4 regions of the Streptomyces sp. NPDC020489 genome follow, and region 1 is predicted to be linked to each of the others. Evidence: riboswitches for the same ligand, from Rfam matches in the RefSeq annotation. Region 1 holds a riboswitch; each other region holds the start of a gene.

Evidence for each region. A riboswitch is a leader RNA that binds a small molecule or an ion and turns the genes downstream of it on or off. The one in region 1 is predicted to bind cyclic di-AMP.
Region 2: another riboswitch for cyclic di-AMP. It lies ahead of ACH41F_RS30940 (NlpC/P60 family protein); the one in region 1 lies ahead of ACH41F_RS07690 (M23 family metallopeptidase).
Region 3: another riboswitch for cyclic di-AMP. It lies ahead of ACH41F_RS17580 (transglycosylase family protein); the one in region 1 lies ahead of ACH41F_RS07690 (M23 family metallopeptidase).
Region 4: another riboswitch for cyclic di-AMP. It lies ahead of ACH41F_RS11470 (peptidoglycan DD-metalloendopeptidase family protein); the one in region 1 lies ahead of ACH41F_RS07690 (M23 family metallopeptidase).

The regions. Positions count from the first base shown of each region.
Region 1 covers NZ_JBIRUZ010000003.1:118,877-125,857, reverse strand. The annotation lists gene ACH41F_RS07705 (GNAT family N-acetyltransferase) at 1-680, opposite strand, end outside; gene ACH41F_RS07700 (HPr family phosphocarrier protein) at 880-1,161, shown strand; gene ACH41F_RS07695 (GntR family transcriptional regulator) at 1,300-1,995, opposite strand; gene ACH41F_RS07690 (M23 family metallopeptidase) at 2,182-2,946, opposite strand; cyclic di-AMP (ydaO/yuaA leader) riboswitch at 2,959-3,124, opposite strand; gene ACH41F_RS07685 (insulinase family protein) at 3,315-4,703, opposite strand; gene ACH41F_RS07680 (insulinase family protein) at 4,700-6,094, opposite strand; gene ACH41F_RS07675 (DNA topoisomerase (ATP-hydrolyzing) subunit A) at 6,408-6,981, shown strand, end outside.
Region 2 covers NZ_JBIRUZ010000013.1:138,509-145,489, reverse strand. The annotation lists gene ACH41F_RS30970 (adenosylmethionine--8-amino-7-oxononanoate transaminase) at 1-622, opposite strand, end outside; gene bioB (biotin synthase BioB) at 615-1,844, opposite strand; gene ACH41F_RS30960 (aminotransferase class I/II-fold pyridoxal phosphate-dependent enzyme) at 1,992-3,119, shown strand; gene ACH41F_RS30955 (DUF397 domain-containing protein) at 3,156-3,377, opposite strand; gene ACH41F_RS30950 (Scr1 family TA system antitoxin-like transcriptional regulator) at 3,387-4,256, opposite strand; gene ACH41F_RS30945 (ATP-binding protein) at 4,468-4,923, shown strand; gene ACH41F_RS30940 (NlpC/P60 family protein) at 5,023-5,496, opposite strand; cyclic di-AMP (ydaO/yuaA leader) riboswitch at 5,500-5,712, opposite strand; gene ACH41F_RS30935 (hypothetical protein) at 6,056-6,364, opposite strand; gene ACH41F_RS30930 (ATP-dependent Clp protease proteolytic subunit) at 6,372-6,981, opposite strand, start outside.
Region 3 covers NZ_JBIRUZ010000006.1:96,939-103,919, forward strand. The annotation lists partial or broken gene ACH41F_RS17565 (DUF501 domain-containing protein) at 1-301, opposite strand, end outside; gene ACH41F_RS17570 (septum formation initiator family protein) at 325-801, opposite strand; gene eno (phosphopyruvate hydratase) at 888-2,168, opposite strand; gene ACH41F_RS17580 (transglycosylase family protein) at 2,531-3,223, opposite strand; cyclic di-AMP (ydaO/yuaA leader) riboswitch at 3,227-3,434, opposite strand; gene ACH41F_RS17585 (transglycosylase family protein) at 3,640-4,599, opposite strand; gene ACH41F_RS17590 (cytochrome P450) at 4,800-6,062, opposite strand; gene ACH41F_RS17595 (nucleoside triphosphate pyrophosphohydrolase) at 6,473-6,981, opposite strand, start outside.
Region 4 covers NZ_JBIRUZ010000004.1:229,988-236,968, reverse strand. The annotation lists gene ACH41F_RS11495 (Glu/Leu/Phe/Val dehydrogenase dimerization domain-containing protein) at 1-1,176, shown strand, start outside; gene ACH41F_RS11490 (TetR family transcriptional regulator C-terminal domain-containing protein) at 1,233-1,853, shown strand; gene ACH41F_RS11485 (hypothetical protein) at 1,897-2,310, shown strand; gene ACH41F_RS11480 (GDSL-type esterase/lipase family protein) at 2,700-3,485, opposite strand; gene ACH41F_RS11475 (DUF6250 domain-containing protein) at 3,631-4,347, opposite strand; gene ACH41F_RS11470 (peptidoglycan DD-metalloendopeptidase family protein) at 4,612-5,568, opposite strand; cyclic di-AMP (ydaO/yuaA leader) riboswitch at 5,573-5,749, opposite strand; gene ACH41F_RS11465 (alpha-galactosidase) at 6,055-6,981, opposite strand, start outside.

The DNA of each region.
Region 1 (6,981 bases):
ACCCCGCCGGGGGCACGGCCGACGCCGATCACGGCGACCGAGCCGGGCGCCAGCAGCCGTTGCACGGACCGCGCCTCGGCGCGCTGCTCGCGCGCGTACTGCACGGCGAGGGAGCGGTCGGTGGGTTCGAGGTCGAACTCCAGGCGGACGACGCCGTCCTCGAAGCTGCGCTTCTGGGTGTACCCGGCGTCCGTGAACACCTTGATCATCTTGGTGTTGGCGGGCAGCACCTCGGCGGCGAACCGGCGGATGCCGCGCTCGCGGGCGACCGCGCCGATGTGTTCGAGGAGGGCGGAGGCGACGCCGCGGCCCTGGTGGGCGTCCTGGACGAGGAAGGCGACCTCGGCCTCGTCGGCGGGTGCGGACGCGGGCGTTCCGTCGGTGCCGATGCGGTCGTAGCGTACGGTGGCGATGAACTCGCCTCCGACCGTGGCGGCGAGTCCCACCCGGTCCACAAAGTCGTGGTGCGTGAAGCGGTGGACGTCCTTGGCGGACAGGCGAGGGTACGGGGCGAAGAAGCGGTAGTACTTCGACTCGTCGGAGACCTGCTCGTAGAAGCTGACCAGGCGCTCGGCGTCATCAACGGTGATGGGGCGGACGCGCGCGGTGCCGCCGTCGCGCAGCACCACGTCGGCTTCCCAGTGCGCGGGGTACTCGTGCCGGTCCGGCGAGCTCTGCATGGGCCCCAGGTTACGGCTCGCGTACGACAACGGCGCGAGGCAGTCTGTGGAGAACGCGCAGGATCGCGAGAGGGACGGATGTCGGGCCGAGGCCGCGGTCCGACGACTCACCCCGGACGGGACGAAGGACCGCTCCGGAGACGCTTCACGTTGTGGGAAACTGGTCTAGACAACCCTGAACACCGAAGGGCAGCATCACATGGCTGAGCGCCGCGTCAACGTCGGCTGGGCCGAGGGCCTCCACGCCCGCCCCGCTTCCATCTTCGTCCGGGCCGCCACGGCCTCCGGCATCCCCGTGACGATCGCCAAGGCCGACGGCAACCCCGTCAACGCGGCCTCCATGCTGGCGGTTCTGGGCCTCGGCGCCCAGGGCGGCGAGGAGATCGTGCTCGCCTCCGACGCCGAGGGCGCGGACGCCGCCCTCGACCGACTGGCGAAGCTGGTCTCTGAGGGCCTCGAGGAACTCCCCGAGACCGTCTGATCACGGCATGACCGAAGGGCTCGTCCGCATTATCGGGCGGGCCCTTTCTTTTCTCCGTACGCACTCGGTGAATTCGCGTTCGCAGGCAGCAGAAATAGGCCCCCGCGAATTACTGCCCCTTTGTATACGGCCCTTTTGTTAATGCCACAGGCTCGGCGTGTGTACGGGATGTTGCGAGTTCCTCACACGCTCGGGCCGGTCTCCCGCGGAGCCGAACCTGAGTCGGTGGGCGGCCGTCGAGCGTTCCGTGTGCAGCGCGGTGACGGCCCGCGCGCGTTCCCCGTCCCCGCGGCCCACCGCGTCGACGATCGCGCCGTGCTCCGCCCAGGACTCGACGGGGTCGGCCGGCGCGTCCACCGCGTACATCCAGGAGATCTTGTGGCGCAGCTGGGTCAGCACCGAGGCCAGCGCGGGGCTGCCGGAGGCCTGGGCGAGCGTCTCGTGGAACCAGCCGCCCAGGGACCGCAGGTCGTCGCTGTTGCCCCGCCTGGCCCGCTCCTGCCCCAGCCTGACCAGGCCACGCAGCACCTTCAGATGCGCCTCGGTGCGCCGCTGGGCGGCCCGTGAGGCGCCGAGCGGCTCCAGGAGCATCCGCATCTCCAGCAGGTCGGCCGCCTCCTGCTCGGTAGGTTCGGCCACGCATGCGCCCGCGTGCCGCCGGGTCACCACGAACCCCTCGGCCTCCAGCGTGCGCAGGGCCTCCCGGACGGGGACGCGGGAGACGCCGTAGCGGCGCGCGAGGAGTTCCTCGGTGAGCCGGCTGCCGCGCTCGTAGACACCGGCGACGATGTCGTCCCTGATCGCGGTGCATACCGAGTGCGCCGGAATACGCATGACCGACCTCCGCTTTAATCCCCGTGAAACGTCGACGATTGACGTGTGTTCAGTGACTCTATTGCAAAGAGCGGGAATTTCCGATGGCGGGCCGGAATCCATGGATATTTTTTGGACAGCGCCGTGCCGGAAACGACGAAACCCCGGCCGGTGGGCCGGGGTTCCGAAGAGGTCTCGCGTCGGTCGTCAGACGTTCACGCCGTGCGAACGGAGGTAGGCGACGGGGTCGATGTCCGAGCCGTACTCCGCGGTCATGCGGGCCTCGAAGTGCAGGTGCGGCCCCGTGACGTTGCCGGTCGCGCCGGACAGGCCTATCTGCTGGCCCGGGGTGACCGTCTGGCCCACCGAGACGCCGATGGACGACAGGTGGCCGTACTGGGTGTACGTGCCGTCGTGCATCTTGATCACGACGTTGTTGCCGTAGGACCCGCCCCAGCCGGCCTCGACGACCGTGCCGGAGCCGACCGCGCGCACGGAGGTGCCGCTGGCGGCGTGGAAGTCCACGCCGGTGTGGCTGCCGGAGGACCACACCGCGCCGCCGGCCTTGTAGCCGGTGGAGATGTAGGAGCCGGCGATCGGGCTGACGAAGGTGTTCAGGCGCTCGCGCTCGGCGGCCGCGCGGGCGGCGCGCTCCTTGGCCTCGCGCTCCTTCTTGGCCTTGGCGGCGGCCTGGCGGCGCGCCTCCTCCTCGGCCTTCTGCTGGGCGGCCTCGACGGCCGCCTGCTCCTGGGCCTCGGCCTGGGCGTCGATCTGGGCGGCGACCGAGTCGCCGAGGGTGATGACCGGGGTGAGTCCGGTCTGCTCGGCCGCGGGCTCCGCGGCGAGGGCCGGGGCGGCGAGGGTGCCGATGACACCGGTGGTGGCGAGGGCCGCGACGCCGGCCGCGCGGGCGGTGCCGCGCTTGATCCGGCTCGGGGCGCGGTGCTTCCCGGTGGGGCGCGTGAACGCCATGTAGTGGCTGGTCCTTTCCTTCCCTCTCGCCTACCGGGTTAGCTGACGGGTTCGGAGCAGGAAGGTCTCCTACGGACCCCCTCGCGGCACGCGCGGGCGTCCGATTCACCCCAGGGACTACGGATGGGTCCCCGGCTCCCCTGGCTCGCGCCGTACGGGGACTCGGCGATGGCTGTCCGGTGCCGCGGGCGCGGCGCAGTGCCTGACGGACAGCCGGGAAGACGCTAAGCGGGGCCACTTTCAATCCCCAAACGGATCACGGCTTTTGTAGCGCATCCCACAGGGCAAACAGGCAACTGGCCTTCAATTCGGACATTAAGGAGCCCTGGTGACCCTCCAGTCACCAGGGCTCCCCCGCGCGCGTGCCGCTACTCGGCCGTCACGACGGTGACTTCACCGATGCCGAGGGCCTCCACGGGCTCCCTGATGGCGGAGGCGTCGCCGACCAGGATTGTCACCAGACGGTCCACCGGGAAGGCGTTCACGGCGGCCGCGGTGGCCTCCACGGTGCCGGTGGCGGCGAGCTGTCGGTACAGGGTGGCCTGGTAGTCGTCGGGCAGGTGCTGCTCGACCTGGTCGGCCAGCGTGCTCGCGACGGCCGCCGCGGTCTCGTACTTCAGCGGGGCCACCCCGACGAGGTTCTGCACGGCGACGTCCCGCTCGGCGTCGGTGAGCCCCTCCGCGGCGAGGGTGCGCAGCACCGTCCACAGGTCCTCCAGGGCGGGACCGGTGTTCGGGGTGTCCACGGAACCGCTGATGGCGAGCATCGCGGCGCCGGTGCCGTCCGGGGCGGAGCGGAGGACCTGCCCGAAGGAGCGCACGCCGTAGGTGTAGCCCTTCTCCTCGCGCAGGACGCGGTCCAGGCGGGAGGTGAGGGTGCCGCCGAGGCAGTACGTGCCGAGCACCTGGGCGGGCCACACGCGGTCGTGCCGGTCGGCGCCGATCCGGCCGATCAGCAGCTGCGTCTGGACGGCACCGGGGCGGTCCACGATGACGACCCGGCCGGTGTCGTCGGCTGTGATCGGCGGCACCGGCCGCGCCTCGGCCGAGGAGCCGGTCCAGGACCCGAGGGTGTCACCGAGCAGCGCGTCGAGGTCGATGCCGGTCAGGTCGCCGACGACCACGACGGTGCCGGTGGCGGGGCGGACGTGCTTCTCGTAGAAGGCGCGTACGGCCGCGGAGTCGATCGCGCGGACGGTGTCCTCGGTGCCCTGGCGCGGGCGGGACATGCGCAGGTCCGCCGGGAACAGCGTCCGGGAGAGCTCCTTGGCGGCCCGCCGGGAGGGGTTGGCGAGCTCGTGCGGGATCTCGTCGAGCCGGTTGGTGACCAGCCGCTCGATCTCGCTGTCGGCGAACGCGGGCGCCCTGAGGGCGTCGGCCAGCAGACCGAGCCCCTTGGGCAGGCGGGACGCCGGGACCTCGAGGCTCAGGCGGACGCCGGGATGGTCGGCGTGCGCGTCCAGGGTGGCGCCGCAGCGCTCCAGCTCGGCGGCGAACTCCTCGGCGGTGTGCTTGTCGGTGCCCTCGGAGAAGGCCCGCGCCATGATCGTGGCCACACCGTCGAGACCGGCGGGCTCGGCGTCCAGCGGGGCGTCCAGGAGGACCTCGACGGCGACGACCTGCTGGCCGGGGCGGTGGCAGCGCAGGACCGTCAGGCCGTTGTCGAGGGTGCCGCGCTCGGGGGCCGGGAAGGCCCACGGCTTCGCCTCGCCGGCCTGCGGCTGGGGGTGGAACTCCATCGTGGCGAGCTCGGTCACTTGGCCGCCTCCTCGTTCTTGTCGCCGGCCTCGACAGTGGCCGCGGCCTCGGGGTCCTCGGGGAGCTCCGCGTCCTCGGCGGCCTCCGGGGAGAGGGGTTCGTAGACGAGCACCGCGCGGTTGTCGGGGCGCAGGCGGGCCTTGGCGACCTCCTGGACCTCCTCGGCGGTCACCTCCAGGACGCGGTCGACGGCGGTGAGGGCGAGCTGCGGGTCGCCGAACAGGACGGCGTAGCGGCACAGTTCGTCGGCGCGGCCCGCGACGGTGCCGAGCCGGTCCAGCCACTCGCGCTCCAACTGGGCCTGGGCGCGCTCCATTTCCTCGGCCGTCGGGCCCTCCGCGGCGAACCGCGCGAGCTCCTCGTCGATGGCGGCCTCGATGACCGGCACCTCGACGTCACCGGAGGTCTTCACGTCCAGCCAGCCCAGCGAGGGCGCCCCGGCGAGCCGCAGCAGGCCGAAGCCGGCCGCGACGGCCGTACGGTCCCGGCGGACGAGCCGGTTGTACAGGCGGGAGGACTCGCCGCCGCCGAGGACGGTGAGGGCCAGGTCGGCCGCGTCGCACGCGCGGGTGCCGTCGTGCGGCAGCCGGTACGCCGCCATCAACGCGCGCGCGGGCACCTCTTCCACGACGACCTCGCGCAGCTGCTCGCCGATGATCTCGGGCAGCGAGCCGTCGCGCGGGGCGGGCTTGCCGTCGTGGGCGGCGATGGAACCGAAGTACTTCTCGACCCAGGCGAGCGTCTGCTCGGGGTCGATGTCGCCGACCACGGACAGCACCGCGTTGCCCGGCGCGTAATACGTCCGGAAGAACGCGCGCGCGTCCTCCAGGGTCGCCGCGTCCAGGTCGGCCATCGAGCCGATCGGCGTGTGGTGGTAGGGGTGGCCCTCCGGGTAGGCGAGGGCGGTCAGCCTCTCGAACGCCGTGCCGTAGGGGACGTTGTCGTAGCGCTGGCGGCGCTCGTTCTTGACGACGTCCCGCTGGTTCTCCATCGACTCGTCGTCGAGGGCGGCCAGCAGCGAGCCCATGCGGTCGGCCTCCAGCCAGAGGGCGAGCTCCAGCTGGTGGGCGGGCATGGTCTCGAAGTAATTGGTGCGCTCGAAGCTCGTGGTGCCGTTGAGCGAGCCGCCCGCGCCCTGGACGAGCTCGAAGTGACCGTTGCCCTTGACCTGCCCGGAGCCCTGGAACATCAGGTGCTCGAAGAGGTGAGCGAGGCCGGTACGCCCCTTGACCTCGTGGCGCGAGCCGACGTCGTACCAGAGGCACACCGCCGCGACCGGGGTCAGGTGGTCCTCGGAGAGCACCACGCGCAGCCCGTTGGCCAGGCGGTGCTCGGTCGCTGTCAGGCCCCCGGTGCCTGCCTGGTCTGTGGCCGTGTGACCCATGGGCATGTACGTCCCTTCGATCGCGGTGCGGTTGATCGGAACCGCGTTTTCTGCCGGTCCTGCCACTGTATGCAAGCGTGCGAAGCCCCGGTGAAGTTCCCGGTGGTCGTACGCCGAGAGCGAGATCCCGTAGCCTGCGGGCGGGGCCGCGTGCCGTACGGGTGAACACCCGGCGGGACGGCTGACGTCGGGTCGTCGTCCGCGTTGTCAGTGCCGCGGTCCACAATGGTCCGCGTCAGATCCCGTTCACGCTTCAGCAAGAGTGAGCCGAAGGGGCGCGACCCGAAGGCGAGCGACCAGAAAAGAGGAGCCGGCAGCGATGGCCCGCCGTAGCACGAAGACCCCGCCGCCCGACGACTCGTACGAGGAGAAGATCCTCGACATCGACGTCGTCGACGAGATGCAGGGCTCCTTCCTCGAGTACGCGTACTCGGTCATCTACTCCCGCGCCCTGCCGGACGCCCGTGACGGTCTGAAGCCGGTGCACCGCCGCATCGTCTACCAGATGAACGAGATGGGTCTGCGCCCCGATCGCGGCTATGTGAAGTGCGCCCGGGTCGTCGGCGAGGTCATGGGCAAGCTGCACCCGCACGGCGACGCGTCGATCTACGACGCCCTGGTGCGCATGGCCCAGCCGTTCTCCATGCGGGTCCCGCTGGTCGACGGCCACGGCAACTTCGGCTCGCTCGGCAACGACGACCCGCCGGCCGCCATGCGGTACACCGAGTGCCGGCAGGCCGAGGCGACGAGCCTGATGACCGAGTCGATCGACGAGGACACGGTCGACTTCGCCCCCAACTACGACGGCCAGGAGCAGGAGCCGGTGGCCCTGCCCGCCGCCTTCCCGAACCTGCTGGTCAACGGCGCGTCTGGCATCGCGGTCGGCATGGCCA
Region 2 (6,981 bases), on a different contig from region 1:
CCAGCTCGTCGGCGTGCCGGGCGATCGCCGAGCGCAGCTCCTCGGCGTAGGACTCCTCGTACGCGGCCGGAGGGGCTCCCACGAACACCTGGCGCGGCAGGACCCCGCTCCACAGTTCGTGCATCCCGCCCTCGGGGTCGCACACCGACATCGGCTGCCAGGTGTCACCGTGGTAGCCGCCGCGCCAGGTGAGCAGGCGCCGCTTCCCGCCGCGGCCCAGCGAGCGCCAGTACTGGAGGCACATCTTCACCGCGACCTCGACCGACACCGAGCCGGAGTCGGCGAGGAAGACATGCTCCAGACCCTCGGGCGACATGTCGACAAGGAGCTTCGCGAGCCGTACGGCGGGCTCGTGGGTGAGCCCGCCGAACATCACGTGACTCATCCGCCCGAGCTGCTCGCGCGCGGCCTCGTTCAGCACCGGGTGGTTGTAGCCGTGGATCGCCGACCACCAGGACGACATGCCGTCGACCAGCTCACCCGAGCCGTCGGCCATCCGCAGCCGCACCCCGCTCGCCGACTCCACGACGAGCGGTTCGGCACGTCCCGGCATCGGACCGTAGGGATGCCACACATGCCGCCGGTCCAGCTCCAGCAGTTCCGGGACGGACAGGTCAGGCATTGGGCGCGAGATCCGTTCCGGCACCACGACGGCGTACGGCGACCAGGTCCGGACGGGGTTCGTTGGCCGCCGGCTCCGGAGCCGCACCGCACACCGACCCGCACCCGGCACTCCCGTGCGACCCGCACCCGGCACTCTCCGTGCCCCCGTGCGACCCGCACCCGGCACCCTCCGCGCTCCCGTGCGACCCGCAGCCGCCCGCGGCGGCGGCCACGTCGGCCCGGTGCTCGGGCAGCGTGACCTCGCCCGCGCCCTCCACCTCGAAGCCGGCGTCCGCGATCATCTCCAGGTCGGCCTTGCCGGCCTGGCCCTCGCTGGTGAGGTAGTCACCGAGGAAGATCGAGTTGGCCAGGTTCAGGGCGAGGGGCTGCATCGTGCGCAGATGCACCTCGCGGCCGCCCGCGATCCGCACCTCGACGTCCGGGCAGACGAACCGGACCATCGCCAGGATGCGCAGACAGCGCTGCGGGGTGAGGTTCCACTCCTTGGCCAGCGGGGTGCCCTCGAAGGGGATCAGGAAGTTGACCGGCACCGAGTCCGGGTCCAGCTCGCGCAGCGAGAAGACCACGTCGACCAGGTCCTCGTCCGTCTCGCCCATTCCGGCGATGAGACCCGAGCACGCCGACAGACCGGCGGCGTGCGCCTTCTGCACGGTGTCCACGCGGTCCGCGTAGGTGTGCGTCGTGGTGATCTCGCCGTACGTCGCCTCGGAGGTGTTGAGGTTGTGGTTGTAGGCGTCGGCGCCCGCCTCGCGCAGGCGCTCGGCCTGGCCGTCGGAGAGCAGTCCGAGGCAGGCGCAGACCTCGACGTCCTCGTTCTGGTCCTTGATCGCCCTGATGGTGTCGGAGACCCGGTCCACGTCCCGGTCCGTCGGCCCGCGGCCGCTGGCCACCAGGCAGACCCGCTTGGCGCCGCCCGCGAGCCCGGCCGCAGCGGCCTTGGAGGCCTCGTCCGGTTTCAGCCAGGTGTACTTCAGGATGCCGGCGGTCGAGCCCAGCCGCTGCGAGCAGTAGGAGCAGTCCTCGGGGCACAAGCCGGACTTGAGGTTGACGAGGTAATTCAGTTTCACCCGTCGGCCGAACCAGTGCCGGCGCACCTTTCCGGCCGCGGCCACCACATCGAGCAGGTCGTCGTCGGAGGTGGCGAGGACGGCGAGAGCTTCCTCGCGGGTCGGCAGCTCGCGCCGAAGCCCCTTGTCCACCAGCGTGTTCAGCAGGTCCATGAAAACTGATCCTGTCCTAAGGAGCCGTCTTGGGCCAAGGAGAGTTCACACAACAGCGGCCATTCGCTGTGTGGGTATTGCCACACAGTGGGGGGCTGCCTGTCCCACTAGTGTCTGTTCGCTGCCTACAAAACCTCCGGAGGACCCATGGCGTTCGGCTGGATCGACGAGCAGGCGCGGCTGCGCCACCGCGCCGGACTCGTACGCACCCTGCGCCCCCGCCCCGCCGACTCGCCGCTGCTGGACCTCGCGAGCAACGACTACCTGGGGCTCGCCCGCCATCCGGAGGTCACCGAGGGCGCCGCCCGGGCCGCCCGGACCTGGGGCGCGGGCTCCACCGGTTCTCGACTCGTCACCGGCACGACCGAGCTCCACACTGAACTGGAACGCGAGCTGGCCGAATACTGCGGGTTCGAGGCGGCCCTGGTCTTCTCCTCCGGGTACGCCGCCAACCTCGCCGCGGTGACCGCGCTGGCCCCGCACGGCTCACTGATCGTCTCCGACGCCGGCAACCACGCCTCGCTCATCGACGGCTGCCGACTGGCACGCGGCACCACCCAGGTCGTCGGGCACGCCGACCCGGAAGCCGTGCGCAAGGCGCTGCAGACGCACGACGGACCGGCCGTCGTCGTCTCCGACACGGTCTTCTCGGTCGACGGCGACGCCGCCCCGCTGGCCGCGCTCGCCGAGGCGTGCCGGGAGCACGGCGCGGGCCTGGTCGTCGACGACGCCCATGGCCTCGGCGTGCTCGGCACAGGCGGCCGGGGCGCCCCGCACGCGGCGGGACTCGCGGGCGCCGAGGACGTCGTGGTAACCGTCACGCTGTCCAAGTCGCTCGGCAGCCAGGGCGGCGCCGTGCTCGGCCCCGCCCGGGTGATCGACCACTTGGTCAACGCGGCCCGGACCTTCATCTTCGACACCGGCCTCGCCCCCGCCGCGGCGGGGGCGGCTCTGGCGGCCCTGCGGCTGCTGCGCCGCGAGCCGGAGCGCGCGGCGCGGGCCCGCGAGGTGGCCGCCGAGCTGCACGCACGGCTGACCGCCGCGGGTCACGAGGCGGTACGCCCGGACGCCGCGGTCGTCTCCGTGCGCGCGCCGTCCCCGGAGGAGGCCGTGCAGTGGGCGGCGGACTGCCGTGCGGTGGGACTGTCCGTCGGTTGCTTCCGTCCTCCTTCCGTCCCCGACGGCATCTCACGGCTCAGGCTGACCGCCCGCGCGGACCTCTCCGCGGCGCAGATCGAACGCGCTGTACGTGTGATCGGCGAGACGCGACCATGAGTCGGCGTGACACGGCCGTGTACTCGACGACGGGGATCAGAACGCGGCCGTGAACCCCGCCCAGCTCTCGGGGGAGAAGAGCAGCGCGGGTCCGGACGGGTCCTTGGAGTCGCGTACGGCGAGCAGTCCGGCCGCTGGACCGGTGCCTGGCCGAGCCGTCTCCACGCAGTTGTTGGCTCCGGTGCTGTAGCTGCTGCGCAGCCATCGCACGCCGTGCAGGTCGGTACTGGAAGGAACGTTCCGAGGCATTGCGGACATGGTGCCTCCTTACGCGCCGTCTGCTATCCCGGCGATGTAATCCAACGAGTCCTCGGGCGAAAGGGCGTGGATCTGAAGGGTGTTGAAGGCCTCGGTATAGGCCTGGAGGTCTTCTTTCCGCTCGAGGTAGAGGCTACTCGTCAAGTGGTCGAGAACAACGACATCCAGATCAGATTTGCTCGAAAAGGAGAAGATTACGAAAGGCCCGGTGATGCCGATGTGCGCTCCCGCGGCGAACGGCAGGACCTGAAGCCTCACTTGGGGCAGCCGGGCCGCGTCGATGAGCCGGTGCAGTTGCCGCGCCATGACCTCGGGGCCGCCGATGTCCCGGCGCAGCACCGCCTCGTCGAGCACCGCGCTCAGCTCCAGCGGCGGCTCTGCCCGAAGGACGTCCTGCCTGGCCAGTCGCACCTCGACCAGCGCGTCCAGCCGTTCGTCCGGGTCGACGTCGAGGCCGCCCACCGCGGCCCGCGTCACCGCGCGCGCGTACTCGGGTGTCTGCAGCAGCCCCGGCACCACGGAGGTCTCCAGGGTGCGCATCGCGCTCGCCTGGGACTCCAGACTGATGAAATCGCGGTAGGTCGGCGGCAGTACCCCGCGGTACTGGTGCCACCAGTGGTGCCGTCCGCCGCCCTCGTCGGACCCCGCCAACACCAGCAGCAACTCCCGGAGTTGAGCGTCCTGCACCTCGTAGGCGTCCAGCAGTAACCGCACATCGGCCGGTTTCACCCCGCTCGCGCCGGTCTCGATCCGGCTCACCTTCGACTGGTGCCAGCCCACCAGCCGGGCCGCCTCACCACTGGTGAGCCCGGCGCCGGTGCGCAAGGCACGCAGTTCGGCGCCCAGTTTCCGGCGGCGTACCGCGGGACCGTGCTGCATGGGCTACTCCCTACTCCTTCCGGGCCGCCCACATACGGTTTTCCGTCGGAGAGTTCACCGCATCGAGCGACAGATATATGCATATCTTGGTGGATCGGCACCGTGACCGGCCCGGTGATGGCAGTCTGGCGATGAAGCACCAGTCCGGGACCGTACTCGACCCATCCGCTCCGTGTCGGACCAGGTCCCGTGGGAAAGGGACGGCGTCGTCATGGCAGACCATCTGGAAGCATCCGTCACTCTGCCGAGCGATCCCGCCTCGGTCTCCGCGGCTCGCACATACGTCATCGGCACCCTGGCGGAATGGGGTCTGCCGGCCGACACCGAGGTGGCCGAGGCGATCCGGCTCATCGTCTCCGAACTCACCACCAACGCCGTACAGCACACGTTCGGGCAGTCCCCCACCTTCACGGTGGACCTCCAGCTCGACCGCGACGAACACCTGCGTATCGGGGTCACCGACAGCCACCCCCGCTTCCCCAGACGGCTGCCGGCCGCGGTCCAGCAGGACAACGGCCGCGGCATGGTCATCATCCGCTGGCTGACCGCGGAGTGCGGCGGCAAGCTGAGAGTCCGGCCCACCCGCGAGGGGGGCAAGACCGTCTCCATCGAACTCCCGTGGGTGGTCCCGGCCGAGCCGGTCTCCGCGGGCCAGCAGGAGCCGTGAAAGAGGGCGCCCCGAGTCCTCGGAGGCGCCCTTCAGGGGCCCGTCGACGACCCGCGCGGGTGACGGCGGGTCAGGTCGCCGTCACCCGCACGGGGTGGGTCACTTGACCCGGCCGTACCAGACGCTCTTGGTCCAGATCTTCTGAAGCTTCACGACCTCCCCACTCTTCGGGGAGTGCCAGATCTTGCCCTTACCGGCGTAGATGCCGACGTGGTACACGCTGGAGCCGGAGTGGAAGAACACGAGGTCTCCGGCCTTGCGGTTCCCCGCGGAGATGTGGCGGGTCTTGTTGTACTGCTGTGCCGCCGTCCGGGGCAGCTTCTTGCCGGCCTTCTTGAACGAGTACAGCGTGAGCCCGGAGCAGTCGAACCGGTGCGGTCCCGCGGCGCCGTACTTGTACGGGGAGCCTTTCTTGGAAGCCGCCACCTGAAGTGCCTTCGTCGACGATGTGGCCGCCTCGGCGTCGGAGGCGACGCCCGGGACCACGATCGAGCCGCCCACGGCGGCGATGGTGAGAGCCGAAGCCGTACCGGCCCGGACCATGAGCGACGGGACACGATTGAGCGCAGACATGCGCAACCCTTCGTCAGCCGCCTGTGAAGGATGACCTGTCGGATTCGGGCTGGCGAAGTTGCCCGGCCGCTGACGCGGCTTCACCCCAAGGGCTGCTCAGGTCCGGTCATGGCTTGACCGTCCCGGCGACCCGTCGTGCTTGGGTCCTCCACTCCTGCCGATCCACTCCTGTCGACCGGTCATCCAGGCGGCGGCAGGACTCGGCGTCCGCCCGGATCGCCCCGCCGCTGCGGCGGGGTCTTGTCGTCAGTCAGGGATCTTCACGCACTCCACGCCGAAAAACCCAATGGAATCGGGGATTTGTGGCGTTACTCACCACTCACCCGTTCGGGTGGACACTCGTCTGTTCGAGGGAGCGTCCAGGGGGTCACGGCCCCCCGGACCAGCATCGAAGGTCCTCGTTCCGGGCTCCGGCTACGCGCGTTGCGCAACCTGAACGGCCCTGTCCGAGGAGGGGCGTCTACTCCAAAAGGGGGTACGTCTTTCGGTCCGTTTCAAGACCGGTCCGGGCGCCGCGACAAGGAGCGGGACGTCCGGACCGGCCACGGTCGCGGTCGCGTCAACTGTCGGAGGGGGGCGGCACGGTGACCCGGGCCGTGCGCCGCTCCCCGTCGAGCACCCGCAGCGCCCGAGCGAGGGTCGGGGCGTGCAGCTCGGTCTCGCCGCGCTGGTGCATGGTCACCAGCGCGTCACGCAGCTCGGCGGCCTTCGTCACCAGCGCCTGAGCGGCCCGCAGTCCACGGTAGGTGTCCCCGTCGTGCGCCGGGTTGATCCGGCCGAGCAGGTCGACCGCGTCGAGGTAACGGTCGATCAACTCGCCCTCGGCGCGCGTCAGTGCGGGCAGCGGAGGGAGTTCCGGTGGCAGCATCGCCCGCTCACCGGTCGCCGGGAGCGGGGCGGGAGGCCTTGCGGCTGGGGATGATCCGGTCCACCAGGCCGTACTCCAGGGCCTCCTGGGCGTCGAGGACCTTGTCCCGCTCGATGTCGGCGGCGACCTGTTCGGGGGTGCGGCCGGTGTGCCGTACGAGCAGCTCCTCCAGACGGGCCCGGACGCGCCCCAACTCCGCCGCCTGGATGGCGAGATCGCTCGCCTGTCCCTCCACGGGCTGCGGCAGGGAGGGTTGGTGGATCACCATGCGGGCACCCGGCAGCGCGAACCGCTTGCCGGGGGTGCCGGCCGCCAGCAGCACCGCCGCCGAGGAGCCCGCCTGCCCGAGGCAGATCGTCTCCACGTCGCAACTGACGAATCGCATCGTGTCGTAGATCGCCGACATGGCGCTGAACGAGCCGCCGGGGGAGTTGATGTAGAGGGAGATGTCCCGGTCGGGGTCCTGGTGCTCGAGGTGCATGAACTGGGCCATCACATCGTTCGCCGACGTGTCGTCGACCTGCGTCCCGAGGAAGACGATCCGCTCCTCCAGGAGCTTGGAGTACGGGTCCATCGCCGTGTGGCCGGAACTCGTGCGTTCCGTGAAGTCGGGCAGG
Region 3 (6,981 bases), on a different contig from region 1:
GGTACGCGGCGGCCAGCTCCGGATCGCTCTGGAGCCGTTCCGTCATCTCCTTCATGACGCCGTTCGCCTCCAGCGTGCCGATCGCCGAGGCGGCACGCGGACACGTCAGGTAGTACGTCGTCGGGAAGGGCGTGCCGTCGGGCAGCCGCGGGGCCGTCTCCACCACGTCCGGCTGGCCGCACGGGCAGCGGTGCGCGATCGCGCGCAGTCCGCGCGGCGGACGCCCGAGCTGCTGCTTGAAGGCCTCGACGTCGGCGTCGGTCGGCTCGGTGCGCAAAGTGGTCGGCGGGGGCGTTTCCATGCCTGTCTTTCTCTAGGTCAGGTTCACTGGTCGGAGGCGTCGGACTTGTCGACCCCGTCCCAGACGTTCGCGTACCAGGGACGGTCGGCCGCCCCCAGATCGGCGCGCGACTGCCGCGCCGCGTCCGGGTCGACGACGATGAACCCCGTCTCCCCCGGCATCACATAGTGCAGCCGCTCCCGGATCCGCTGCTCGGCGTACGCGTCGTCCTGCCAGCGCGCCTTGGCGTCCCGCAGCTCCTCGACCCGCTGCCGGGCCTGCTCCTGCTGCCGCTGGAGGTCGGCGACCTCGGCGCGCTGGGAGACGTACTGCCGTATCGGATAGGCGAGCGCGACCACCAGCGAGCACAGCACCAGCGCGAGCAGCGCCGCGCGGCCGGTCAGCCGGGAGCGACGGGCCTGCCGCTTGGTCTGGGAGCGGTAGACGCGGGCGGCGGTCTGCTCGCCGAGCAGCCGGATCCGGGTGGCGGTGGAGAAGCGGTCACGGTCCTTGACGGCCATCTCTCTCACTCCCGTTCACACGCGCGTACGTCCCCGCACACGGTACGGGACCGAGTACGGGGACGTACGTACGACTTGGCTGTGGCTCAGCCCTTGAAGCGGGGGAAGGCCGAGCGGCCGGCGTACACCGCGGCGTCGTCGAGGATCTCCTCGATGCGCAGGAGCTGGTTGTACTTGGCGACGCGCTCGGAGCGGGCCGGGGCGCCGGTCTTGATCTGGCCGCAGTTGGTGGCGACGGCGAGGTCGGCGATCGTGACGTCCTCGGTCTCGCCGGAGCGGTGCGACATCATGCACTTGAAGCCGCTGCGCTGGGCCAGCTCGACGGCGTCGAGGGTCTCGGTGAGCGAGCCGATCTGGTTCACCTTGACGAGCAGCGCGTTGGCGGCGCCCTCCTCGATACCGCGGGCCAGACGCTCGGGGTTGGTGACGAACAGGTCGTCGCCGACGAGCTGGACCTTGTCACCGAGCTGGTCGGTGATGGTCTTCCAGCCCTCCCAGTCGTCCTCGAACAGCGGGTCCTCGATGGAGACGAGCGGGTACGCCGCGACGAGCTCGGCGTAGTACTCCGTCATCTCGGCGGCGGAGCGGTCCTTGCCCTCGAAGGAGTAGACGCCGTCCTTGTAGAACTCGGAGGCGGCGACGTCGAGCGCGAGGGCGATCTGCTCGCCGGGGGTGTAACCGGCCTCGTTGATGGCCTCGAGGATGAGGTCGAGGGCCTCACGGTTGGAGCCGAGGTTCGGGGCGAAGCCGCCCTCGTCGCCGAGGCCGGTGGACAGGCCCTTGTTCTTCAGGACCTTCTTGAGGGTGTGGTAGACCTCGGTGCCCCAGCGCAGCGCCTCGGAGAAGGACTCCGCGCCGATCGGGGCGATCATGAACTCCTGGATGTCCACGTTGGAGTCGGCGTGCGAGCCGCCGTTCAGGATGTTCATCATCGGAACGGGCAGCAGGTGCGCGTTCGGGCCGCCCAGGTAGCGGAAGAGCGGGAGGTCGCTGGCCTCGGAGGCGGCGTGGGCGACGGCGAGGGAGACGCCGAGGATGGCGTTGGCGCCGAGCGAGCCCTTGTTGTCGGTGGCGTCCAGGTCGAACATCGCCTGGTCGATCAGGCGCTGCTCGGTGGCGTCGTAGCCGACCAGCTCCGGGCCGATCTGCTCGATGACCGCGAGGACGGCCTTCTCGACACCCTTGCCCTGGTAGCGGTTCGGGTCACCGTCGCGCAGCTCGATGGCCTCGAAGGCGCCCGTGGAGGCGCCGGAGGGGACGGCGGCACGACCGGTGCTGCCGTCGTCGAGGCCGACCTCGACCTCGACCGTGGGGTTGCCTCGGGAGTCCAGGATTTCCCGGGCTACGACGACGTCGATGGACGGCACGAGCATCTCCTTCTTGGGATGTGACACGGTCCGCCGGGACCGCGGTGGGTTCTGCGAGACCGAGCCTAACCGGCTCCGGGGGATCGGCCACCGCGTGGACCGCCCCGTGGACAGAACCGAGAGTAAATTGTTTCTGAACCGAACAAACCGACGGCGGCGTCTCGGCGGCACCGCACGAAAAAACCCCGCCCCGGTGCGTACGGGGGAACACGCACCGGAGCGGGGAGCCCGTGGGGACGGGGGGCCCTCACGAGGCCCTCAGTGTGAGGGCCACGGATGTGAGGGCGCTGTGGTTCGGCCGGGACGCGGCTGTGATTCGGCCGGGGCGGCCGTGGTTCGGCCGGGGCGCGGCCGTGTCCCTCTTACTTGAGGTGCAGCTGCTGGCCCGGGTAGATGAAGTCGGCGTCGCTGACGATGTCCTTGTTCAGCTTGAACACCTTCTGCCAGCCACCCTTGACGTCGTGCTCCTCGGCGATGGAGCTGAGGGTGTCACCCTTGACGACCTTGTACTCGCCGTCGCCCTTCTTGACCTTCTTGCCGGTCGGGGTGGTGACGGTCTTCTTCGCGGCCGGACGCTCGGACGAGCGGGAGGCCTGCTGCTCGGAGGAGCGCGTGCCGGTGCTGGTGCTGCCGCTGTTGCTGTCGCTCGAGGACGACGAGCTGGAGCCACCGCCGGTGTAGCCGGCGCTGGACAGGCCCACACCACAGGTCGGCCAGGCACCCTTGCCCTGGCTCGCGAGGACCTTCTCGGCGATCTCGATCTGCTGCGCCTTGGAGGCCTGGTCGGCGGTGGAGGCGTACGCCGTGCCGCCGTACGCGGCCCAGGTGGAGGCGGAGAACTGCAGGCCGCCGTAGTAACCGTTGCCGGTGTTGATGGACCAGTCGCCGCCCGACTCGCACTGGGCGACGGCGTCCCACTCGGAGGCGGTGGCGGCCGAGGCGTTGCCGGCCGCCATCAGCGGAGCGGCGATGGCGACACCGGTGACACCGGCGAGCGCGGCGGCGCGGGTGGCCTTGGACGGACGACGGTGCTTGCCCTTGGCGGAAAACAGCATGGTGGATCCCCTCACCGACGCCTGCGAGGTGAGCTGTCGGGTTCGGGCCGGTTGAGTTGCCCGGCCGCACATCTCGCCTCTCGGCGCGCTGCGCGGCTCCACCCCAAGCCGGTTCCGGCGGCCTCTCGGCCATGAGACCCCGTGAGGCCTCAACTTCCGGACCCGGCACTTACCTTGGGTCCCCCGCTCCTGCCTACGGCGCTTGACGCGACGACTGTTCCCGTACGGCCGCTGGCAGGATTCGGCGTTGCGGCAGCCGGGGCTCGCGGTGACGAGCGGTGTTGACCGTAGACACGGAACCCGGGGGATTTCAAAGACGATCAGGGCTTCTGAGACTCATCCCACACTTTCACCAAACGGGACATTTGCGGTGAAGTACGGACGTGAACTCACGGTTTTTCCCTGGGGATTTCGCCCTATTCGCTACCTAGAGCAAGGGTCTGCCCGGGCTCGATCGCGCTCGGATCGGCGCCGATGACCTGCTCGTTCGCGGTATAGAGCCGACGCCATCCACCGTCGAGGTCAAGGGAGTCGGCGATGGAGGCGAGCGTGTCGCCGGTCCGGACGGTGTACGAGCCCTCCTCGGCGCTCGCACCCCGGTGCCGGCCGGTGCCCTCGGAGGGGGCAACGAGGGCGCCGGTGTCCACCAGGTTCGAAGAGCCGCCCTCTCGCCAGGAGTTGTCCGATTCGTCACTCTCGGTCGGCGCGGCGGACGGGCTGCCGGAGGACAGCGCACCACCCGGAGCGGAGCCGGAGTTGTCCGACTTGGCGGACTTGTCCGCTCCGGTGGTGGGCGACGAGGAGGCGCTGCCGGACGAGTCCGTCGCATCGGCCGATTCCGATTCGCCGGACGAGTTGGACAGACCCGCCGATCCGGGTGATTCGGAGGATTCGGTAGTTTCGGCTGATTCGGTGGATTCGGGCTGGGCGGACGCGTCGGAGTCGTCGCTGTCGCTCGTCGACGGCGAAGCGACGCCGGTGTCGACATCGGCGGAGCCCGAGTCCTCGCTGAGTCCGTGCAGCAGACCGCAGGTGCCCCAGACGCCGACACCCTGGTCCGCGAGGACCTTCTCGGCGACGGCTATCTGCTGGTTGCGGCTGGCGAGGTCGGGGCTCGTGGCGTAGTCGAGGCCGCCGTACTTCTCCCAGTTCTTCTGCGAGAGGTCGAGCCCGCCGTAGTGGCCGTCACCGTCGTTCGCGCTCCAGGAGCCACCGGTCTCGCACTGGGCGACCTGGTCCCAGGTGTTCCCGTCCGCCGCGCTCGCCCCGCCCGCGCCGAGCAGCGGGATCGCGATGGCGGAGCCGGTCACTCCGGCCGCAACGAGAAGTGCCGGAGCCTGACGGGGGCGACGGTGACGACCGTTCCCGGTGAGCATGCGGTGCCCTTTCGCGAGACGACAGTGCGGGCGCGGCGGGTGGTTCGGGTCGCCGCGTTGATGCGAGAACGTATCGGCAGACGATCACTTGTCACAAGTTAATGCCGCACAGATCACGTGAAGATCACAGACTTGAGGGCGTGTCATGTTTGCGTCGCCCGGCACAAGGACCGCGGGTCAGGGGCGAGTTGCCCGGCTTCCTACCGAACGGGCGTGAACTCGACCGGCAGCGTGCGCAGTCCACGCATGATGAGCCCCCCACGCCATCTCAGATCGGCCGGATCCACCGCGAGTCGGAGGTCCGGGAGCCGGGTGAGGAGTGTGGCGAGCGCGGTCTGGCCCTCGAGGCGGGCGAGCGGGGCGCCGAGGCAGTAGTGGATGCCGTGGCCGTATCCGAGGTGCTGGTTGTCCCGCCGGGACAGGTCGAGGACGTCGGGATCGGCGAACCGCTGCGGATCCCGGTCCGCCGCGGCGAGCACGACCAGGACGGGGTCGCCGGGGGCGATGTCCTGTCCGCCGATGGTGAGCGGCTGGGTGGCGAAGCGCCACGTGGCCAGTTCCACGGGGCCGTCGTAGCGGAGCAGTTCCTCGACTCCCGTCGCCAGCAGGTCGGTTCGGCCCGCGGCGAGAGAGTTCTGGAGACGGGTGCGCTGCTCGGGGTGGGTGAGGAGGGCGTACGTGCCGTTGCCGATCAGGTTGACCGTGGTCTCGAACCCGGCGAAGAGCAGGATGAAGGCCATCGCCGCGGCCTCGTTCTCGGTGAGGTGCTCGCCGTGGTCGGAGGCGCGGATCAGACCGGAGATGAGGTCCTCGCCGGGTACGGGCTCGGCGGGCAGCCCTTCGCGCTTGCGGTGGATGAGCTCCAGGAGGTACCCGCGCATCTTCTTGACCGACCGCGCGACACCGCCCCGCGGCCCTCCCCCATGTCGGATCATCATGCCCGCCCAGTCCCGGAAGTCGTCCTGGTCCTCACGCGGGACGCCCAGCAGGTCGCAGATGGCGTAGATGGGCAGCGGGAAGGCGAAGTCGTGGATGAGGTCGGCGGACCCCTTCGCCGTGAACTGGTCGATGAGGTGGTCGGTGAGTTCTTGCACGCGCGGCGCGAACTCGGCGACGCGGCGGGGTGTGAAGGCCTTGCTGACCAGTCTGCGCAGGCGGGTGTGGTCCGGGGGGTCGATGTTCAGCAGATGCGTCATCAACTCCGCCTTGCGCTCACCGGGGATACCGGTCTTGCCCTTGGCGTGCGCGGGTTCGTCATGGTGCGCCGGGTTCTTGCTGAGCCGCTGGTCGGCCAGGGCCTGCTTGGCATCGCCGTACCGGGTGACCAGCCAGGCCTCCACTCCGCTGGGGAGCCGGGTCCGGTGCACGGGGGCGTGCTCGCGGAGCCAGGCGTAGGCGGGGTAGGGGTCGGTCGCGAACTCCCAGGTGAAGAGTTCCGGGGCGGGGGTGGGGTGGTCGGTCACTCCCTGACGGTATCCGGCGGGTCGCGGGGTGCGTTGTGGGTCGGGGCCGCACCGGGGGGTGTCCGTCCTCGGTCGGGCGGTGCCGTGGGACCAAGCTGTGCTGTCGGTTGGACGCCCGACACTGCGGGCGGGCACCCCCCGGTACGTCCCCTTCCGCCGTGGCGCCGGTGGCCCGTCCGCGGGGGCGCGCCCCTGCCCTTCCCGCCGTGGCGCCGGTGCGCATCTTTTAGCCCGTCCGGCGTTTGAGGACGAGGCCCCTTCAGGGCCGATGGGGGTCTGGGGGCGCAGCCCCCAGGGTTTGGGCGGGGTCGAAGGGGCGGCAGCCCCTGGGTATGGGACGGGTAGGGGCGGCGGGGGCGAGGGACGTGCGTGTGGGGCGGCTCCCAGGCACGGGGTCGGTTGCGTTGGGGTCAGGGCTGGGGCGGGGCGGCCTCTCGTTCGCGGATCGTGTCGCGGTACACGCGTGCCGCCGCGCGCAGAGCCGCCTCGGGGTCGATGCCCTCCGCCTCGGCTCTGGTGGCCAGGGCCAACAGTTCGTAGCCGATGCCCTCGGTGCTCGGCAGCGGTACCTCCAGGCCCGCCGTCCGGGCCCGGGACGCCAGTTTGGCGGTGAGGGCGAGGGCGGGCTGGCCGAGGGGAATGCCGTCGGTGACGGACGTGCGCTGTTTTTCTGTCGCCTTGGTGCGCAGCCAGTGCTCCTTGACCTCCTCCGGGGTGGTCGCGGTCTCGTCGCCGAAGACGTGCGGGTGGCGGTGGATGAGCTTGGTGACGATGCCGCCGGCGACGTCGTCGATGGAGAAGGGGGTCTCCGGGTCCTCCTCGGCGATGCGTGCGTGGAAGACGACCTGGAGGAGGACGTCGCCGAGTTCCTCGCGGAGTTCGTCGCGGTCGCCCTCCTCGATGGCCTCCACGAGCTCGT
Region 4 (6,981 bases), on a different contig from region 1:
ACCACCCCCCTGCTCTCGCTCACCTGGACCGACCACGTCACCGGCCGCCAGGGCTTCCTGGTCGTCGACCGGCTGGTCCGGGGCGTGGCCAGCGGCGGGCTGCGCATGCGCGAGGGCTGCACCCTGGACGAGGTCACCGGACTGGCCCGCGGCATGACCATGAAGGAGGCGCTGCACTACGACCCCGAGAGCCGTTACGTCCCCCTGGGCGGCGCCAAGGGCGGCATCGACTGCGACCCGCGGGACCCGGCGGCGTACGGGATCCTCGTGCGTTTCCTGCGCGCGACGCGACCGTACGTCGAGGGTGTGTGGACCACGGGCGAGGATCTCGGGCTCACCCAGGACCTGGTGGACCGGGCAGTGGCCGAGGCCGGGCTCGTCTCCTCGATACAGGCCGTGTATCCGCTGCTCGACGACGAGAGGGCGGCCCGGCGACGGCTCGCGGACGCGTTCGCCGTGGAGGTGGACGGCATCGGCCTGGACGAACTGGTCGGCGGCTGCGGGGTCGCCGAGTCGGTGCTCGCGGCCCTGGACCGGGCCGGCGTGCCGTACCCCGGGACGCGGGTCGCGGTGCAGGGGCTCGGCACGATGGGCGGGGCCACGGCACGCTTCCTCACGCGCGCGGGGCTCACCGTCGTGGCCGTCGCCGACATCAAGGGCACGATCGCCAACCCCGCCGGGCTGGACGTGGAGGCACTGCTGCGGGCGCGGGACGCGTACGGCACCGTGGACCGTGCCGCGCTGCGCCCCGGCGACCGCGACCTGCCAGGCGAGGCCTGGCTGTCCGCCGACGCGGAGGTACTGGTGCCCGCGGCCGTGTCGTACGCGATCGACGCGGCGAACCAGGGCCGGATCACCGCCCGCTGGATCGTGGAGGCCGCGAACATGCCCGTCCTGCCCGCCGCGGAGGCGCTGCTCGCCGCGCGGGGGGTGACCGTCCTGCCCGACGTGGTCGTGAACTCCGGGACGAACGCCTGGTGGTGGTGGACCCTGTTCGGTGACATCGGCCCCGACGCCGACGAGGCCTTCGCACACACCCGCCGCGCCATGCGGGCCCTGGTCGATCTGATGCTGGCCCGCGCGGAGGCCGACGGCACGTCACCGCGGGCCGCCGCGCACGCGATCGTCGAGGACCGGCTGCCGGTGATCGCGGAGCGGTTCGGGTGGTACCGGTGACGGCGGCCGTCCCACGGTCCGGGCCCCGGCGGACCCCGCCTGGATAGGGTGACCGCGTGGCGAGAGTGCGGTTGGGCGTGGCCGAGCGGCGTGCGGAGTTGCTGCGGGCCGCCGTGGAGCAGATCGAGGCGCGGGGCGTGGCGGCGGTCAGGATCGCCGACGTGGCCGCGGCGCTGGGGGTGAGCAACGCGCTGGTGCTCTACCACTTCTCCACCAAGGAGAAGCTGGTCGCCGCCGCGTTCGCCCACGCCGCCGCGGACGACCTCGCCCACCTGCGCAAGCTGCTCGGCCGGCGGACGACGGCGCTGCGCCGACTGCGGTCGGCCGTGCGCTGGTACGCCCCGACCGGCCAGGCCAAGGGCTGGCGGCTGTGGATCGAGGGCTGGGCGGCGGCGCTGCGCGAGCCCGCGCTCCAGGAGGTCACCCGGGATCTCGACGGACAGTGGAAGGCGGCGATCGCCGAGGTCGTCCGGGAGGGCGTGGCCGCGGGCGAGTTCCGGTGCCCCGACCCCGAGGCTTCGGCCCTGCGCCTGACGGCGTTCCTCGACGGTCTCGCCGTGCAGCTGACCTCGTACCCGAAAGCGGTGTCCCGGGCCCGCGCGCGGGAGTGGGCTGACGACGCGCTGGCCCGGGAACTCGGGCTGGGGACCGGCACGTTGAGCGCGCAGGAGGGCTGAGGGAGCCGCCCCGGCCCTCCGTCGACAGAAGAGGGTCCCGCCCATGGTCCGTCCGACGGCCTCCGCTCCCCTGCCGAGCACGACGAAGGTGCTGTCCGTCGGGCTGGACCCGCGGGTGCTCGACTACAGCCGGCTGCCCGCGGGGATCGACGAGGAGGCCTTCACGGCCCGGATCGAGGCGGCACACACGGCACTGCGCGAGGCGGGGTTCGATGTGCGGTCCTGTCTGATCGGGACCGCGGCGGACGACGCCGAGGCGGCCGTCCGGGAAGCCCTCCGGGCGGACACGTTCGGCCTGGCGATGATCGGGGGCGGGGTCCGGATGATGCCGGAGCACACCGTCCTGTTCGAACGACTGGTCAACCTCCTCGTCGAGGAGGCGCCCGGCATCCGGTTGTGCTTCAACTCCGCGCCGGAGAACACGGTCGAGACACTTCGCCGGTGGATCGGGGCCTGAGCGGCACCCGCCGGCCGTTCGGCCCCCTCCGCAAGCCGCCCTCACCGACGCCGTCACCCTGATCCGTCCCCGTACCGACGGCACGCCCCGTGCCGACGGCATCGCGCGCGCGTGGGCGAGGGCTTCTGGCAGGACGCCGGAGGTGACGGCCCCGGCCGCCGGTGCGGCGACACCGGGCAGCCACCGCCCGGCCTCAGGGCCGGAGGGCCGCGGCGACGCCCGCGACGGTCGTACGCGGAACAGGCCTGCGTGTTCCGGCCCTTCCGGGAGCCAGACGTCGGGTGACGGCACACCGCCACCCGACGCCGGCCCGGAGACCGGACCGCACCCGCACCCGCACCCGCACCCGCACCCGCGCGGTCACGTCCGGGGCGGCCGCCACGCGCTCGTCAGGCGACCGCCGCGATCCGCATCTTGATGTCGTCCGGCGACAGCGCGCCCTTCGCCGTCACATGGTCGCCCGAGGACTCCCCGCGCAACCGGCGCCCGATCCACGGCACCAGGTACTCGCGCGCCCATTGCACGTTGTCGCGCCGGATGTCGAGGGTGCCGCGCGGCGGCAGCGGGGGCCACGGCTGGTCGGGGTCGGCGGGGACCTCCAGACCGAGCACCTGGCCGGCCCGGAGCGCCACGCGCGTGTGCCCGTCGGCCGACAGGTGGAGCCGGTCGCCGTCCCAGGCCCTGCGGTCCTGAATCGTCTTCAGGGACCACAGGTCGAGCACGGGACAGCCGTAGCGGTCGGCGACCGCCCGCACATGTCCGTTGTACGTGGCGATCTTGCCGCGCAGGTGCTTGAGCACGGGCACGCCACGGGTGTCGAAGCCGGTGGTCACCATCACGGTGCCGCACGCCTCGGAGAGCCGGGCGATCGCCCGCTCGAAGCGCTCGGCGACCTCGTCGGGGTCGCTGCCGGGCCGGAGGATGTCGTTGCCGCCCGCGCAGAAGGAGACCAGGTCCGGTGCGAGGGCCACGGCCTTGGGAAGTTGGTCCTCGACGATCTGGTCGAGGAGCTTCCCGCGTACCGCGAGGTTGGCGTACGTGAACGCGCCCTCGGGGCGCCGGTCCGCCAGGAGCACCGCGAAGCGGTCCGCCCAGCCGACGAACGCCCCGTCGGGGCCGGGGTCGCCGACGCCCTCGGTGAAGCTGTCCCCCACCGCAACGTACGACCCGATCACTGCTCTGCTGTCACTCTTCGAATCGTCTGCCACGTCGGCCCATGATTCACCTTCGAATGTGACCTACGCGACCGTAAGGGAGGATTGACGGGCGGTGAGATAAGCCACTCCTAAAGTGTTTCCCAAGCCCGGAATAGGCCTCCGATCAGAGGCGTTGAGGGCTCAGCCGCCATACCCGGAAGTCGCGCAGGCGGAAGTGGCTCCACGTCGTCCGGAAGGCGAAGTGCCCGCTGGTGTACGGCTGCGGGTCGGTGTGGTCGAAGACGAGGCGCCCGTTGGTCCACCACTGCTGGGTGGAGCCGTCGGAGACGATCCGGACGCGGTGGGGCTCGTTCGCCACGAGCAGCGGCTCCGTGTAGTCGTAGATCAGCGGACGGACGCCGGCCTCACCGACGTAGCGGCGCAGCCGGGTCGTGGTGTTGGAGTTGGCGCCGTAGCCGACGTAGTACGTCCGGAGGTGGTCGTACTCGGCCAGCGCCCCGCCCCGCCGGGTGGCGAAGAGGTCCTCGGGGGAACGGACGTCGACCGCGTTCCAGAAGGTGTTGAGGTCGGAGACCCGGTCGTTGACGCCGCCCTCGGACACGGGCGTGGCCGTGTACTCGATGACGTAGGGCCCTTCGAGCCGCTTCCTGAACCAGATCGTCGCGCCGGCCGGTACCTCGACCTCCAGGGTGCCGCGGGAGGCGGTGACGGTGCCGCCCTTCTCCAGCTCCACGGCCCACTGGCGAAGGCCGTGGCGGAAGTCGTCGTGGGCGATCAGGCGACGGTGGCGGGGCCCGGCGGCGGCGTTCCCGGCGGGGCCGAGGGCGGCGAGCGCGGCACCGGCGGCGAGCGCCCCGAAGGCTCTACGGGTGGTCGTCATCTTGCTCCTCTGCGAAAGGGCCGGTCGGCCACCGTGCGGCGCCCGGGGAACGTGTGCCGCCGAGGTCCCCGTGGCAGCGAGCGGGGACAGAAAGCGCTTACGCGACGGCCGGGATCACTCTGGCCCCATCCACCCCTTCCTGTCGATGCCCCGGGCGCCCGTGCCACAAGAACGCAACGCGGCGGTCACGCACGCAGCCACGCCGACACCGAAGGCCGGACCCGGGGATCGGGGTCCGGCCTTCGGTGGCACGTGGAGTGGGCGTCAGCCGACGGAGACGCCCTTCGCGCGGAGGTAGGCGACCGGGTCCACGTCCGAGCCGTAGTCCGGGGTGGTGCGGATCTCGAAGTGCAGGTGCGGACCGGTGACGTTGCCGGTCGCGCCGGAGAGTCCGACCTGCTGGCCCGCGGCGACGGTCTGGCCGGACGAGACCGAGAGCGAGGACAGGTGGGCGTACTGGGCGTAGTAGCCGTCGGCGAGCTTGATGACGACCTGGTTGCCGTACGCGCCGCCCCAGCCGGCGGAGACGACCGTGCCGGCGCCTACGGCCTTGAGCGGGGTGCCGGTCGGGACGACGAAGTCGACGCCGGTGTGGTAACCGCTGGACCACATGCTGCCGGCCATGCGGTACGGCGTGCCGACGGTGGCACCGGCGACCGGGAGCGTGAAGCCGGCGGCGCTGCTGCTCGCGCCGGTCGACTCGCTGCTCTGGGCGGCGGCCGTCGTGCTCGACTTCGAGGAGGACTGCGAGGACGAACTCGACGCGGAGGACGAGGACTTCCGGGTGCTCGTGGACGTGTCCGCCGACTTCTGCGCGCTCGCCGCGCCCTTCTTGCCGAGGGTCAGCTTCAGACCGGGGTGGATCAGCGACGGGTCGGAGCCGACGACCTCGCGGTTGTCGGAGTAGAGCTTCTGCCAGCCGCCGCTGACGTGCTGCTCGTCGGCGATCTTCGAAAGATAGTCACCGGCCCGCACCGAATAGGTGCGCACGGTCGCGGTGTTCGCGGCGCTCTTCTTCTCCGCCACCTTGTCGACAGTCGTCTTCTCGGCGGCCGGAAGGGACTGGACGGCCTTTTCCGCAGGGGACTGCGAGGGGGCCGCGTGGGCGCCTGCGGCACCCATCAGCGGGAGGGCGAGTGCCGCTCCGCCGGTACCGGCGACGGCGATCGAGCGGGTCAGGCGCTGGGCCTTCGGACGGCGGTGCTTACCCTTCGCGGGCATGGCGAATTCCTCTCCGGCGCCTGCGAGGTGAGCTGTCGGGTGCGAGCTGGAGATGCCCGGCCGCACCGAGGCGCGGCTTAACCCCTAGCCGTTCCGGAGACCGGAACAGGCGTTGTACCTGTGGGTCCCCCGCTCCTGCCGTTCACGGGTGAGTAGTGGGGACTCCGGGCGGCGGCAGGATTGGGCGTCCGTCCGGATGGATGGCGAACGTAAGCGAGCAGGACGCAAAGCGACAAGTAAGAGGTTCCACGCGCATGCGTTTCTCGTGATCCGCTGCGGGAATTACCGGTCACCCTGCGTGCATTACGTCCGCCTCCAGCTCTCCAAACCCCAGGAAAAATATGGGGATTACGTGAACATGACGGGCGACGCACCGTCACGGATATGACGCTCCTCACGTGCCCGACGCACAGGTTCCCTCATTCCAGAGCGAGTTGGAATGAACGCATCGCAACACGAAGGAAGGCGCCAATTCGGACAGAAGGTTCAGACGCGCCGCAGCCGAAGAACCGTCGCATCCAAATCGCCCCGCAAACCGACGCGAAGTCCGTGATGCAGCAATACGGCCCCTCTGTGGATTTCGCCCGTTTCCAGGCATGCATACGACGCTGCCGGATCGAGCCCCCGCAGCCGCAGCGCCGGCACGGGCTCGCCGTAGCTCTGCGCCTGGAGCCAGGCGAGGACCACGGTCTCGTCCCCGAGGACGTACTGCACGGCGCTCAGCCCGCCCCGCGGCGGCCGCAGCCGGTACTGGTCGCCGCGCTGCACCAGGGGCCGGATCTCCTTGTAGAGCTCCACCCACTCACGGGCCTCGCCGAGCTCCGCCTCGCTCCACCGGGTGAGGTCGCCACCCACCCCGAGCACCCCAGCCATGGCACTGACGAACCGGAACCGCAGCGAGCTGACGCGGCCGTTGAGCATGGCGTTCGGGCTGTCGGTCACCCAGGCGGCCATCACGCGCGCGGGGTGGATCTGGCTGAAGCCGTGCTGGATGGCGAGCCGGTCGAGCGGGTCGGTGTTGTCGGAGGTCCACACCTGGTCGGTCCGGCTCAGCACCCCGAGGTCGATCCGGCCGCCGCCGCCCGAGCAGGACTCGAAGGCGACGTCCGGGTGGGCCGCCCTGAGCCGGTCCAGCAAGGCGTAGAAGGCGTGCACGTGATCGACCCAGAGCCGTTGCGGATACGGCTCGCCGGGCCAGCCGGCGTCGGTGAAGCTGCGGTTGAAGTCCCACTTCACGTAGTCGATCGGGGCGCCGGACAGGAGCGCGTCGAGCCGGCTGAACAGGTACTCCTGGACATCCTCGCGTGCCAGGTTCAGTACGAGCTGATTGCGGAACTCCGTCCGCTTTCGTCCCGGCTGGTACTGGACCCAGTCCGGGTGCGCCCGGTACAGATCGCTGTCCGCGTTGACCAT